2 regions of the Arthrobacter sp. NPDC080086 genome follow, and region 2 is predicted to be linked to the other one. Evidence: riboswitches for the same ligand, from Rfam matches in the RefSeq annotation. Region 2 holds a riboswitch; the other holds the start of a gene.
What was found. Region 2 has a riboswitch for glycine ahead of gcvT (glycine cleavage system aminomethyltransferase GcvT). Riboswitches for the same ligand answer to the same signal wherever they lie in the genome.

Region 1 (7,116 bases), on a different contig from region 2:
AGGCGGAGCAGGATGGCTTCGGCCTTGGGGCCCTGGACCGCGACCAGCGAGATCTCGGCGGACGCGTCCCGGACCGTGACGTCGAAGCCGCCCTCCCGGGCAGAACCGGCCCGCTCCGCCAGGGCCGCGGCGACGACCTTGGCGTTGCCGGCGTTGGGCACCACGAGGAAGGCGTCCGTACCGTCGGCCCCCGCCGGGCGGCGGTAGGTGATGAGGTCGTCGATGATGCCGCCGTCTTCGTTGCAGATCAGCGAGTACTTTGCCTTGCCGACGGCCATGGCGGAGATCTTGCCAACCAGGGCGTAGTCGAGGAAGGCCGCGGCCTCGGGGCCGGTGACCCAGACCTCGCCCATGTGGGAGAGGTCGAACAGGCCCGCGGAGGCGCGGACGGCGTGGTGTTCGGCGAGCTCGGAGCCGTACTTCAGCGGCATCTGCCAGCCGCCGAAGTCGGTGAAGGAGGCGCCGAGCTTCTTGTGCTCTTCGTACAGGGCGGTGTAGTTCTCAGTCATCGGTGGCCTCAGTTTTCGAATTCGGACAGCGGCGGGCAGGAGCAGATCAGGTTGCGGTCCCCGGCGGCGCCGTCGATCCGGCCGACCGGCGGGAAGTACTTGTCCTGCTTGAGCGTGTGGACCGGGAAGACGGCCTGCTCGCGGGAGTAGGAACGGTCCCAGTCCGTGCTGATGGTCGCGGCCGCGGTGTGCGGGGCGTTGCGCAGCGGGCTGTGCTCGACGGTGAAGTCGCCGTGGGCGACCTGGTCGATCTCGGCGCGGATCGCGATCATCGCGGTGATGAACCGGTCGATCTCGCCGAGATCCTCGGATTCGGTGGGTTCGACCATCAGGGTGCCGGCCACGGGGAACGCCAGGGTGGGGGCGTGGAAGCCGTAGTCGATCAGGCGCTTGGCGACGTCCTCGGCGGTGACGCCGGTCTTGGCGGTGAGTTCGCGCAGGTCCAGGATGCACTCGTGCGCCACCAGGCCGCCCTCGCCGGTGTAGAGCACCGGGAAGGAGTCGTTCAGGCGGGCCGCGATGTAGTTGGCCGCGAGCAGCGCCGACTTCGTGGCCTCGGTCAGGCCCTCGCCGCCCATGAGCTTCACGTAGGCCCAGGAGATGGGCAGGACGCCGGCGGAGCCGTAGCGGGAGGCGGAGATCGGGGTGTTGTCAGCGCCGTTGGCCGGATCCGCCGCGTTGCCGGGCATGAACGGTGCCAGGTGGGCCTTGGCGGCGACCGGGCCGACGCCGGGTCCGCCGCCGCCGTGCGGGATGCAGAAGGTCTTGTGCAGGTTCAGGTGCGAGACGTCCCCGCCGAACTGGCCCGGCTGGGCGAGGCCGACGAGGGCGTTGAGGTTGGCGCCGTCGATGTAGACCTGCCCGCCGGCGGCGTGGATCGCGTCGCAGACCTCGCGGACGTCGGCGTCGTACACCCCGTGCGTGGACGGGTAGGTGATCATGATGCAGGACAGGGCGTCCTTGTGCTGCTCGATCTTGGCCTGCAGGTCGGCGTGGTCGATGGTGCCGTCGGAGTCGGTGGCGACGACGATGACCTTCATGCCGGCGAGCACCGCGGAGGCGGCGTTGGTGCCGTGCGCGGAGGCCGGGATGAGGCAGACGTTGCGCTGCTCGTCGCCGCGGGAGAGGTGGTAGCCGCGGATGGCCAGCAGGCCGGCGAGCTCGCCCTGGGATCCGGCGTTCGGCTGGATGGAGACCTGGTCGTAGCCGGTGATCTCGGTCAGCTGCGCTTCGAGGTCATCGATCAGTTCGCGCCAGCCGGCGGTCTGGGATTCCGGGGCGAACGGGTGGATGGAGGCGAATTCCGGCCAGGAGATGGCTTCCATCTCGGCCGTGGCGTTCAGCTTCATGGTGCAGGAGCCCAGCGGGATCATGGTGCGGTCCAGGGCCAGGTCGCGGTCCGAGAGACGGCGGATGTAGCGCAGCAGCTGGGTCTCGGAGCGGTGGGTGTTGAAGACCGGGTGCTGGAGGTAGTCGGAGCTGCGTTCGACGGCGGAGTCCAGGGCGAAGGCAGTATCCGTGCCTGAGGCAGGGTCGGCCACGCTCGCGCCGAAGGCGGCGACGACGTCGGCGACGATCGCCGTCGTCGTGGCCTCATCGGCGGAGATGCCGACAGTATCGGCGTCGATGGAACGCAGGTTGATGCCCTTGGCGTCGGCGGCGGCGATGATCTCGGCGGCCTTCCCCGGCACCGAGACGGTGACGGTGTCGAAGAACGAGGTCTGCAGCACGTCCAGGCCGGCGGCCTTCAGCGATGCGGCGATGGTCCGGGCGTGGCCGTGGACGGTCTCGGCGATGGCCTTGAGCCCGTCGGGGCCGTGGTAGACGGCGTAGAACGAGGCGACGATGGCCAGCAGCGCCTGCGCGGTGCAGATGTTGGAGGTGGCCTTCTCGCGGCGGATGTGCTGTTCGCGGGTCTGCAGGGCCAGGCGGTAGGCGGGGATGCCGGCGGAGTCCTTGGAGACGCCTACCAGGCGGCCGGGCATGGAGCGCTCCAGGCCCTTCTGGACTGCCATGTAGGCCGCGTGCGGGCCGCCGAAGAACAGCGGTACGCCGAAGCGCTGGGCGGAGCCGACGGCGATGTCCGCGCCCTGCTCGCCGGGAGGGGTGATCAGGGTCAGGGACAGCAGGTCAGCGGCGACGGTGACGAGCGCGCCGCGTTCCTTGGCCTCGGCGATCACGGCGGAGTGGTCGAGGACGCGGCCGGAGGCGCCGGGCTGCTGCAGCACGATGCCGTTGATGGCACCCTCCGGGAGACCCTTGGACAGGTCGGCGACCTCAACCTCGAAGCCGAGGGCCTCGGCGCGGCCCTTGACGATCGCGATGGTCTGGGGCAGGCAGTCGGCGTCCATGACGGTCTTGCCGTCGCGGGCGTCCTTATTTTTGTTGGCCCGGCGCATCATCAGCACGGCCTCGGCGACGGCGGTTGCTTCGTCCAGCAGCGAGGCGTTGGCGATCGGCAGGCCCACCAGGTCCTGGACCATGGTCTGGAAGTTCAGCAGGGCCTCGAGCCGGCCCTGGGAGATCTCGGGCTGGTACGGGGTGTAGGCGGTGTACCAGGCCGGGGCTTCGAGGATGTTGCGGCGGATGACGGCCGGGGTGACGGTGTCGTAGTAGCCCTGGCCGATCATCTGCACGGCGGTCTTATTCTTGGCGGCGAGCTTGCGCAGCTCGGCCAGGACCTCCACCTCGCTCAGCGCGGCGGTCAGTGCCAGGCCGGAGTCCTGACGGATGTCCTTGGGAACGGCGGTGTCAACGAGCGCGTCAACGGTGTCGTAGCCGACGGCCTTGAGCATGGTCTCGACGTCGGCCTGGCGGCGGGCGCCGATATGCCTGTCGACGAAGGACGTGGAGGCTGAGGTAACGGTCACAAGGAACTCCATAACTAAGGCGGCGCAGGGTACGCCGCAGTGATTCGGGTTCCTCCCCGCTCTGTATTGGACCTGAGAGTTTCCGCGGGACCCTTGGCGGGGTCCCGCTTGCACCGTCGGTGAGCGCGGCATCCCGGGGGACTTGTGGCGCGCTGCTTTCCAGAGTGGCCTCGCCGCGGCGGTACATGGGCCTGAGAGATTCCTGGGGAGGATTTGCTCCTACGGCGCCTGCGTGTACTACTGGCAGGACTCTCCCGCCGCAGATCAAAGGCATATTCAGTTGCTCGTGACCATGGTCACAGCATTCATTGTCCTACGCCGGAGCCCGCCTCCGCAAACTTCATTTCTCCCCGCCCGACGCTCCCTCACTTTCGGCGCGGTTTCCCGCGACCCTCCCTCACCTCCGGCTTACATTTCCACGACGCTCCCTCAGGTTCGGAGGTTAATTCCAGAAAGCCCGCTCACCCGACTTGCGGGTGCGTCCCTCAAATGAACGCCGGACGTGAGGGAGCGTCGGCCGGAGTGACGCCGGACGTGAGGGAGCGACCGCCGGAGAAGCACCAAATCTGAGGGAGCGTCCGCTGGAGTGACGCCGGACGTGAGAGAGCATCCGCTGGAGTGCCGCCGGACGTGAGGGAGCGTCCCGTTGAGTGACGCCGGACGTGAGGGATCGTCCACTGGAGAGGTGCCGGACGTGAGGGAGCGTCCTTAGGGGCGGAGGCGGTCGACGGCGGCGAGGAGGCTCTCGACGTCGTCGTCCACCGCCAGCGGCGTGGCACCCGCACTGCGGGCCAGCATGGCGTTGAAATACAGCCCGTCCCCCATGTAGAGCACAGCCTTGGCCATTCCGGGCCCGACGTCGGCGGCGAGCAGTTCCAGCCAACTGGCCTGCACACCGGCCATGCGGCGCAGGGTCTCGGCGTGCGCCACCTCGGCGAGCCGGGTGGCCGCGACGAAGACCCGGTCCAGGGCGGTATCAGCCCAGACCGAAGACCTAATGAAGTAGGCGGCGGCGCCCTCCGGCGCCGCGGCCATGGCGGCCAGGTCCTCGGCCAGCAGCCGGTCCAGCCGTTCCAGGAGGACCGCGATCATGGCCTCCTTGTTCGGGAAGTGGTACAGCAAGCCGCCCTTGGAGACCCCGGCCCGCTTTGCCACCGCGTCGAGGGTGGCGGCCCGCTCCCCCTCGGCAATGAGCAAAGATTCGAAGGCGTCGAGGACGGCCTCGCGGGCGACGGGTTTCCTGGGCATGGCTCCCATCATGCCCGGTGGGCGCCGGATTTCTTAACTATACCGTCCAGACGGTACAGTTATTCGGATGAAGACCTTGCTTCCTGATGCCGGGCATCCCGCGACGCGCTCCCGGGCGCCGTGGCGGGACTGGCTGGCGTTGTCGCTGCTGATGTTCCCGGTCCTCCTGGTGGCGGTCGACAACACCGCACTGACCTTTGCCCTGCCCGCGATCGCCCGGGACCTGAATGCCACCGGCGTCCAGCTGCTCTGGATGGTCGATGTGTACCCGCTGGTGCTCGCAGGCCTGCTGGTTGCGATGGGCAGCCTCGGGGACCGGATCGGCCGCCGGCGGCTGCTTTTCACCGGCGCAGCCGGCTTCGCGGCAGTGTCCGCCGCGACGGCATTCGCCCCCGGCCCCGAGTGGCTGGTGGCCGGCCGTGCGGCTCTGGGGTTCTTCGGGGCCATGCTGATGCCCTCCACGCTGTCGCTGATCCGGAACATCTTCCCGGAACCGAACCGGCGTCGCCTGGCGGTGGCCATCTGGGCAGCGGGCTTCTCCGGCGGCGCGGCCCTGGGTCCGGTGCTGGGCGGCTGGCTGGTGGAGCACCTCTGGTGGGGCGCGGTATTGCTGATGGCGGTTCCCATCATCGTGCCCTTGCTGCTGCTCGGGCCCTCCTTCATCCCCGAATCCCGGGACCCGAACCCCGGGCCGGTGGATCTGCCCAGCATCGCGCTGTCCATGCTGGCCATGGCGCCGACCGTCTACGGCATCAAGATGCTGGCCGTGGAGGGTGCGGGCCCGGTGCCGCTGGCGGCCCTCGGCGCGGGGCTGGTCATGGGGTACGCCTTTGTCCGGCGGCAGCGCAGGCTTGCCGCGGGCGCAACCACCGCTCCCCTGCTGGATCTGGGCCTGTTCGGCAATCCCGTGTTCAGCACGGCCATCACGGCCAACGTCCTGGCGTTGTTCTCCTACAACGGCTTCATCCTCTTCCTTGCCCAGCACCTCCAGCTCCTGGAGGGACAGACACCGTCCGAGTCCGGGCTGGCGATGGTGCCCGCGCTGGCCGCGACCGTGACGGCCGGGCTGCTGGTGGTCCCGCTGGTGCGGAAGGTCCGGCCCGGGTTCGTCGTCGCCGGCGGCCTGCTGTTCAGCGCCGCCGGGTACGCGCTGGTGGCCTTCGGTGGCCACAGTTCCGGGCCCGCTATGCTGCTGGCGGCACTCCTGGTGCTGTGCCTGGGTGTGGGGGCGGCCGAGACCATCTCCAACGACCTGATCCTCGGCGCCGCCCCGGCCGCAAAGTCGGGCGCCGCGTCGGCGATCTCGGAGACCGGGTATGAGGTCGGGTCGCTGCTGGGCACGGCCGTGCTGGGCTCCATCCTGACCGCGTCCTACCAGCGGAATCTGGTCCTGCCGGCCGGCCTCCCCCAGGCCGACGCGGCCGCCGTGGGCCAGGCCCGGGAAACCCTGGCCGGGGCGGCGGAGCTGGCCGGGACGCTGCCCGGGCCCCTGGCCGACGCCGTGATGACCGCCGCGCGCGCGGCGTTCGATTCGGGTGTCCACATCACCGCGGCGATTGCGCTGGTCCTGATGGCCGGCGCCGCCGTGCTAGCCGCCGTCGTCCTCCGCCGGGTGCCGCGGGCGCACTGACCGGGCCCATTGACCCACGCCCACTGACTCGGACGCCCCAGAGGACACCAGCGGCCCGGCGCCAGCCCAAAAAACGGCAGCGTCCGACGCCGGACTCCCGGGGCCGGACGCTGCTCCGTGTGTGTTCCGGTTTAGTTGCCGGCGTCCGGCGTCGTGACGGAGGCCGTGGCCCGCATGGTTTCGGCGTTGACCAGCCAGGCGAACTGCTCGAGCTTGGCGATGAAGGCGTGCAGCAGGTCCGCGGTGGTGGGGTCCTCCTCGTCCACCTCGTCGTGCACCTTGCGCATGGTGCCGACCGCGGCCTCCAGCGCGGCCACGATCTTCTCGATCGCGTCCTTGGTGTTGATCAGGCCGGTGGGAAACTCGGGCAGGGCGGTGGTCTTCGACACCGTCGAGCTGCGGCCGTCCGGGAGGGCATGCAGGGCCCGCATGCGCTCGGCCATCTCGTCCGCGAAGGTGCGGGCGGCGTCGATGATCTCGTCGAGCTGCAGGTGCAGGTCGCGGAAGTTGGTGCCGACGATGTTCCAGTGCGCCTGCTTGCCCTGGACGTGCAGTTCGATCAGGTCCACGAGCACGGCCTGCATATTGCCTGCGAGGGTGGGTGTTGCTTTCATGAATCCTCCTTGGTGGAGCGTCTGGACGGGCTGATGCCACAGACGCTACCGCAGGCAGGAGACGGCAGGGAGGGTTTTCACGATTAGCTTAGTAAGTGAACTTACTAAGCTGGATTCGGGGTCTAAACGGCCTGATTCAGCGCGGGTCCCTGCGGGAATATCGCCCGCGTGATCCCGCCGGCGGTGGCCTCGGACAGCTGGGCCAGGTAGTCGTTGCGGCGCCGAGGCGTGATCCGGGATTCGGG
Region 2 (7,116 bases):
TGGCACCGCGCCAGCCGTAAATGGCCTGGTCGTCGTCGCCCACCGCCGTGAAGGCCGGCGCGCGCAGGTGCGAGCCGCCTGCTAGCAGCTTCAGCAACTGGTACTGGCAGGCGTTGGTGTCTTGGTATTCGTCGACGAGGAAGTAGCGCAGGCGGTTCTGCCACTTCAGGCGCACCTCTTCATTGCGCGCGAACAGCTCGGCGGGAATGCGGATCAGGTCGTCAAAATCCACCGCCTGATACGCGTGCAGCGTGGCGACGTAGTTGCGGTAGACCAGCGCGGCCTGGTGGTCGTCGACGTTGTTGCTGGCGAGTGCCTCGGCAATCGCGGCTTCCGGGTCGACGAGACCGTTCTTCCACAGCGAGATCGTGCTCTGCACGCGGCGGATCAGTTGCTTGTCGGTGGTCGCCAGCTGCTCCTGGATCATGCCGAAGCAGTCGTCCGAATCCATGATCGAGAAACGCGGCTTCAGGCCCACGTGCTCGGCCTCGGCGCGCAGGATCTGCACACCCAGCGAGTGGAACGTACACACCGTCAACTGCTTGATGGGGATGCGCTTGCCGTCGGCGCGCGTCTGGCCCTCCATCAGCTTGGCCACGCGCTCCTGCATTTCCTTGGCCGCCTTGTTGGTGAACGTGACAGCGGCGATGTGCTTGGGTTCGAAGCCCTTGTCCAGGATCAGGTGCGCGATCTTCTGCGTGATCACGCGCGTCTTGCCCGAGCCCGCTCCGGCCAGCACCAGGCACGGGCCGTCGAGGTAGTGCACACCTTCGGATTGGGCAGCATTGAGCCCGTGGGCGAGACCAGAAGACATGGGGACAGGCGGAGAAAAGCGGGCGGGAAGGTACAGCGGAGGGCGATGGTAGCACGCGTGGGTCGTCGCCCTGAACACCCCGGTCCGCCGCGGATTGCACCCTTTCAAGCGCAGTAGTGGATCAGCGTTTTCTTATTCATTCTTAGCAAAAGGTCGGCCGGCCGGCTGAAAAATGCGGCGTTTTCCAATTGCGTGATGAATGAGATTCCGTGTATGTGGGCAAATTATTGATCGGCGTCAAATCTGGAAATAAGAATTTCCCAATGTTTGAGATTTACTGTTGAGGTGATCCATGATTAATATGCTATACACATGTTGCCACGATCCATATTTCAGCGTTGTTCCCTGACTTTCTTGTAAGACTATTCTGATATCAGAAAATCCACAATTTATTGCCATTGGTGCAAAAACTTGAAAAATTGATTCATTGATTTCTACAAACTCTGCAGTCGCCATCCATCGTCTTGGATTGGCGCGGAATTCCACTTTTATCTCTGCAGAGGTATTGAAATGAACAAGGCATATCGTGTCGTTTTCAACAAAGCGACCGGCGTATGGGCAGCGGTTTCTGAGATTGCGCGTGGGCGCGGGAAGGGGCGGACTGCGGTGAAGGCGGTTGGCTCTGCACTAATTGCGGGTGCAGCTTCGCTTTCCGCACCTGGGGCGATTGCCCAAGTCTTGATTGAGCAGCCTGATGCTGATGGACCAATCTCTTTTGGTAGAAATGCCACCGGCGCAGTCGTCGACTTTACAAACCAAGGGAACAATACTCGTCGCCTTACTGGCATTGAAAATGGCGTCGCGTCATCCGATGCCGTGACTGTCAATCAGCTCAATAGCACTCTCAATTACCTAGGCGCTCGCATCAGCACCGTAAATGGAGCTGTCATTCCCCCGAGCTACACGTTGGGCCCAGACAGCACGGGTGGAACAACGTACTCCACCGTGCCTGGGGCATTGGGTAACCTCGACGATCGCATCAAGACCAACACCACCAAAGTCAACAACCTGGACAACATCGCCGTCAAGTACGACACCGACGCGACCACCGGGGACAAGCTGAACTCCGTCACACTCGACAGCGGCACTAGCACGACGGGTGTCGCCATCCATAACGTCGCCAATGGCGATGTGGCCAAGGACAGCAAGGACGCCGTCAATGGTGGTCAACTGTTCGACGTCAAGAGTACGGCTGAGCAGGCTGCGAAGGCTGCCGCCAATTCTGTTCAGTACGACACCGACCCGACCACAGGCGACAAGCTGAACTCCGTCACGCTCGACAGCGGCACCAGCACGACGGGTGTCGCTATCCATAACGTCGCCAACGGCGATGTGGTTAAGGACAGCAAGGACGCCGTCAACGGTGGCCAACTGTTCGACGTCAAGAGCACGGCTGAGCAGGCTGCAAAGGCTGCCGCCAACTCTGTTCAGTACGACACCGACCCGACCACGGGCGACAAGCTGAACTCCGTCACACTCGACAGCGGCACCAGCACGACGGGTGTCGCCATCCATAACGTCGCCAATGGCGATGTGGCCAAGGACAGCAAGGACGCCGTCAACGGTGGTCAACTGTTCGACGTCAAGAGCACGGCTGAGCAGGCTGCAAAGGCTGCCGCCAATTCTGTTCAGTACGACGCAGCCGGTGACACTATCACGCTCAAGAATCCGACTGGTGGCACTGGCCCAGTGCAGATCAAGAACGTGAAAGCGGGTACGGATGACACCGACGCCGTAAACTTCAAGCAGCTTAAAGACGCAGGCCTAGTGGGCAATGATGGCAAGCTGGCCAACGCCGTGACATACGACAGCGATAAGAAAGACAGCGTCACGCTGGGTGGCCTGAAGGACGACGGCACGGGCACCATGGTTCCTGCAACGGCGCCGGTCAAGCTGTCGAACATCGCCAATGGCGTGAATGCCAACGATGCCGTCAACTTCAGCCAGCTCAATGGCGTTGGCAGCGCACTGGGCGGTGGCGCTTCCTTCAACAACGGCGTGTGGACAGGCCCAACGTATTCGTTCCAAAACGGGGACAAGTACCATGATGTCGGCGGTGCACTCGACAACCTGGACAAGCGCGTTTTCAGCCTGGAAGGCGGCTCGACGGGCGGCGGCCAAGACAACCCCCGATTTGTCGGCAGCGGCGGCGGCGAAATCCGTGGCCCGAAAGAGGAGGCGCAGGCTACCGGCAACTACGCGACGGCAGCAGGTGCCAACGCGGTGGCGTCGGCGGCGAACAGCGTCGCCCTGGGCGCCAACTCGGTCGCAGACCGCGAGAACACCGTGTCCGTGGGTTCTGTCGGTAACGAACGCATCATCACCAATGTGAAGGCCGGCGTGAACGATACCGATGCAGTCAACTACGGCCAGTTCAAGGACGTCAAGGCGCAAGCTGACGCCACCCAACAAGCCGTGGGCAATTTGCAGAGCCAGGTCAACCAGATCGACGGCAAGGTCAACCGCGTGGGCGCCATGAACGCTGCAATGTCGACCATGGTGGCCAGCGCGGCCGGTCTGCAGACCGACAACCGCATGGCGATCGGCACGGGTCTGTATCGCGGTGAAACGGCACTGGCGATCGGCTACCAGCGCAAGATCGGCTCGCGCGCCACGGTAACGATCGGCGGCTCCACCGCTGGCGGCAAGGAGTACAACGTGGGCGTGGGCGCTGGTTTCGGCTGGTAACCCAACGGCGTTGATTGTTTGAAGTTTGCGGACGCGTACCTCACGGGCGCGTCCGTTTTTGTTTGCGCGCCGACTTGCACGTCGCACGCAATCGTTTGTGCCCCTCGCTTTCTCCGTTGGCGTTACACGGCTTACGCGCTGTTACACGACCGCAGTCAGCTTTGCGCCGGAACGCTTCGTTATAGACAGGACAGCGGCTGAATCGGTCAGCCGCCCACCGGAGGAAAACCATGAACCGCATCGTCAAAGTCCTGGCTGTCACTGCCGTCGCCCTGTCCGCCACCACTGGCGCCTTCGCACAAACGCAATGGCAGAAAGATCACCCGCGCCGCGCCGAGGTCAACCACCGCTTGGCCAACCAGAACAAGCGCATCCATAACGAGGTGAAGGAAGGCGAAATCACCAAGAGCCAAGCCAAGGCGCTGCACAAGGAGGATCGCCAGATCCGTCAGGAAGAGCGCGACATGGCCGCCCAGAACGGGGGCCACATCACCAAGCAGGAACAACGCACGCTGAACCAGCAGGAAAACCAGGTGAGCCGCCAGATCGGCAAGTGAGCGGCAACTGAGCCGCGTTTCCGACGACCCGCGATCGGCCGCACCTCGGGCTGGGCGATATCGACACGCCGCGCGAGGTGCGGCCAGTTTTTTGGACAGCGTGACCGCCAAAAAACGCCGCCGATTTGTCCTGATTGACAATCCCAGCCCCCTTCCGTACATTCCGCGCATCCATCCGGGAGAGCGCGCCAGCCACATCAGGTCTGTCGCCGCCGAAGGGGTAGCACCCGAAAACTCTCAGGCATCCAGGACCGGGTGGATCGGCCAGACATGCGTCTGACCGCACTCTGGAGAGCTGGCGCTGCACGACCACTGCAGGCGCCCACCGAAGGGGCTCACGAACCGGCGCGCACCGCTATGCGTACCGCGCTTCGCAATCTCTCAGGTACCAAGGACAGAGGGGCCATCTGCGCGGCTTGCATCTTCATGGCGTCACCATGAGGCATCAGGCTGCGCAGGTGGCCTTTTTGCTTTTCTGGTCCCGAATAACGCGCCACGCCGAGGCCACCGGCGGCGCCCAAGCCGAGAGATTCCATGACGCTCCAACACACGCCGCTCAATGCCATCCACCGCTCGCTGGGCGCCCGCATGGTCGACTTTGGCGGCTGGGACATGCCCGTCAACTATGGCTCCCAGATCGAAGAACACCATGCTGTGCGGCAAGACGCCGGTATCTTCGACGTCTCGCACATGTGCGTGGTCGACCTCACCGGCGCGCGCGTGCGCGACTTCCTGCGTGGGCTGCTCGCCAACAACGTCGACAAGCTGCAAACCCCGGGCAAGGCGCTCTACAGCTGCATGCTCAACCCCAAGGGCGGCGTGATCGACGATCTGATCGTCTACTTCTTCCGTGAAGACTGGTTCCGCCTGGTCGTGAACGCCGGCACCGCACCGACTGATCTCGAATGGATCGTCGCGCAGAACGAAGCCGCCGGCACAGGCGTGACCATCACCCCGCGCCGCTCCGATAACAACGCCGGCGCCGAGCCGCTGGGCATCCTCGCGGTGCAGGGCCCGAACGCGCGCGCCAAGACCTATGCCGCGCTGCCCGGCACGCAGGCCGTGGGCGAGGCGCTCAAGCCATTCAACGCGGGCTTTGTCACCGTCGACGGCGTGGGCGAAATCATGGTCGCGCGCACCGGCTACACCGGTGAAGACGGCTTTGAGCTGGTCGTGCCCGCCGCGCAGATCGCCGGCGTATGGGAGCGCCTGCTGCAGGCCGGCGTGCGCCCGGCAGGCCTCGGCGCACGCGACACGCTGCGTCTGGAAGCCGGCATGAACCTCTATGGCCAGGACATGGATGAGCACGTCTCGCCGCTCGACGCCGGCCTCGCCTGGACGGTCGATTTGCAAAGCGAGCGCGACTTCATCGGCAAGGCTGCGCTGCAAGCCGGCGGCCAGCGCGACCAGTTCGTCGGCCTGATCCTGCGTGACAAGGGCGGCGTACTGCGCGCCCACCAGAAAGTCATCACCCCCGCCGGTGACGGCGAGATCACCAGCGGCACCTTCAGCCCGAGCCTGTCGCTCTCCATCGCGTTGGCGCGCTTGCCCAAGGATGTCGCCATCGGCACCGACGTGCAGGTCGAGATCCGCGACCGCAAGTTGACCGCGACTGTGGTTAAACTGCCGTTCGTGCGCAATGGCAAGGCGCTGGTCAGCTGAACCCGAATTCCCATCATTCCAATCTTCCGGAGAAACCTTTCATGAGCAACGTCCCCGCCGATCTGAAGTACACCGAACACGACGAGTGGATCCGCGTTGAAGCCGACGGCACGCTGACCATCGGCATCACCGATTACGCGCAAGATGCGTTGGGCGACATCGTGTTCCTCGAGTTGCCGGACGCTGGCCGCACCGTCGCCAGGGACGAAGCGATTGCCGTGGTGGAATCGGTCAAGGCGGCTTCCGACATCTACGCGCCGGTGTCGGGCGAAATCGTCGCCAAGAATGAGGATGCTGTCGACGCGCCGGAGTCGGTCAACGCTGGTGCTTACGACGCGTGGCTGTTCAAGATCAAGCCGGCCAACGCCGACGACGTGAACGCCCTGATGTCGGCTGCGCAGTACGAAGCCAAGATCGGCTAAGCCGGTCCCCAAGCCGATGCGCGCTCAGACCTGCGCCGTGTCGGCTTTTTGCCTGAATTTCGAGCCCTTGCCATGAACGCTCCGCACCCCGCTTCCTCGGCGCTTGCTGCCGAACGCCCCACCCTGGCTGACCTGGAGGCGCGCGACGCCTTCGCACATCGCCACATCGGCCCGTCGGCCGACGAGCAAGCGCAGATGCTTGCCGCGCTCGGCTACGACAGCCGCGCCGCGCTGATCGACGCCGTGATCCCGCCCGCCATTCGTCGCCAAGACGGCATGCCGCTGGGCGAATTCACGCAACCGCTGACTGAAGAAGCGGCGCTGGCCAAGCTGCGCGGCATCGCCGGGCAGAACCGCGTGGTCAAGAGCCTGATCGGCCAGGGCTATTACGGCACGCACACGCCGGGCGTGATCCTGCGCAACATCCTTGAGAACCCGGCTTGGTACACGGCCTACACGCCGTATCAGCCCGAAATCTCGCAGGGCCGCCTGGAGGCGATGCTGAACTTCCAGCAGATGGTGATCGACCTCACGGCGATGGACATCGCCAACGCGTCGATGCTGGACGAAGCCACCGCCGCTGCGGAAGCGATGACGCTGCTGCAACGCATTGGCAAGTCGAAGTCGACCGTGTTCTTCGTGGCCGACGACGTGCTGCCGCAAACGCTGGAAGTCGTGCGCACGCGTGCCGAGCCGATCGGCGTGCAAGTGGTAACCGGCCCCGCTGCTGACGCTGCCAAGCACGACGCCTTTGGCGTGCTGCTGCAATACCCCGGCGCCAACGGTGCGCTGCTGGGTGATCTGTCGACATACCAAGCGCTGACCGATGCCGTGCATGCTGCGGGCGGTCTGGTGGTTGCAGCCGCTGACCTGCTGGCGCTCACGCTGCTGGTGGCCCCGGGCGAATGGGGTGCCGATGTGGTCATCGGCAACACGCAGCGCTTTGGCGTGCCGTTCGGCTTTGGCGGCCCGC

Region 1: linked by a shared signal. The riboswitch ahead of gcvP (aminomethyl-transferring glycine dehydrogenase) and the one ahead of gcvT (glycine cleavage system aminomethyltransferase GcvT) in region 2 are both predicted to bind glycine.

Annotation. Positions count from the first base shown of each region.
Region 1 covers NZ_JBFBKP010000024.1:2,437-9,552, reverse strand. The annotation lists gene gcvT (glycine cleavage system aminomethyltransferase GcvT) at 1-509, opposite strand, end outside; gene gcvP (aminomethyl-transferring glycine dehydrogenase) at 518-3,379, opposite strand; glycine riboswitch at 3,549-3,646, opposite strand; gene AB0305_RS10390 (TetR/AcrR family transcriptional regulator) at 4,088-4,627, opposite strand; gene AB0305_RS10385 (MFS transporter) at 4,695-6,257, shown strand; gene AB0305_RS10380 (DNA starvation/stationary phase protection protein) at 6,389-6,871, opposite strand; gene AB0305_RS10375 (sigma-70 family RNA polymerase sigma factor) at 6,994-7,116, opposite strand, start outside.
Region 2 covers NZ_JBFBKP010000002.1:41,586-48,701, reverse strand. The annotation lists gene AB0305_RS01370 (UvrD-helicase domain-containing protein) at 1-814, opposite strand, end outside; gene AB0305_RS01365 (hypothetical protein) at 1,052-1,270, opposite strand; gene AB0305_RS01360 (ESPR-type extended signal peptide-containing protein) at 1,325-3,502, shown strand; gene AB0305_RS01355 (hypothetical protein) at 3,733-4,059, shown strand; glycine riboswitch at 4,226-4,323, shown strand; glycine riboswitch at 4,337-4,467, shown strand; gene gcvT (glycine cleavage system aminomethyltransferase GcvT) at 4,594-5,721, shown strand; gene gcvH (glycine cleavage system protein GcvH) at 5,763-6,143, shown strand; gene gcvP (aminomethyl-transferring glycine dehydrogenase) at 6,216-7,116, shown strand, end outside.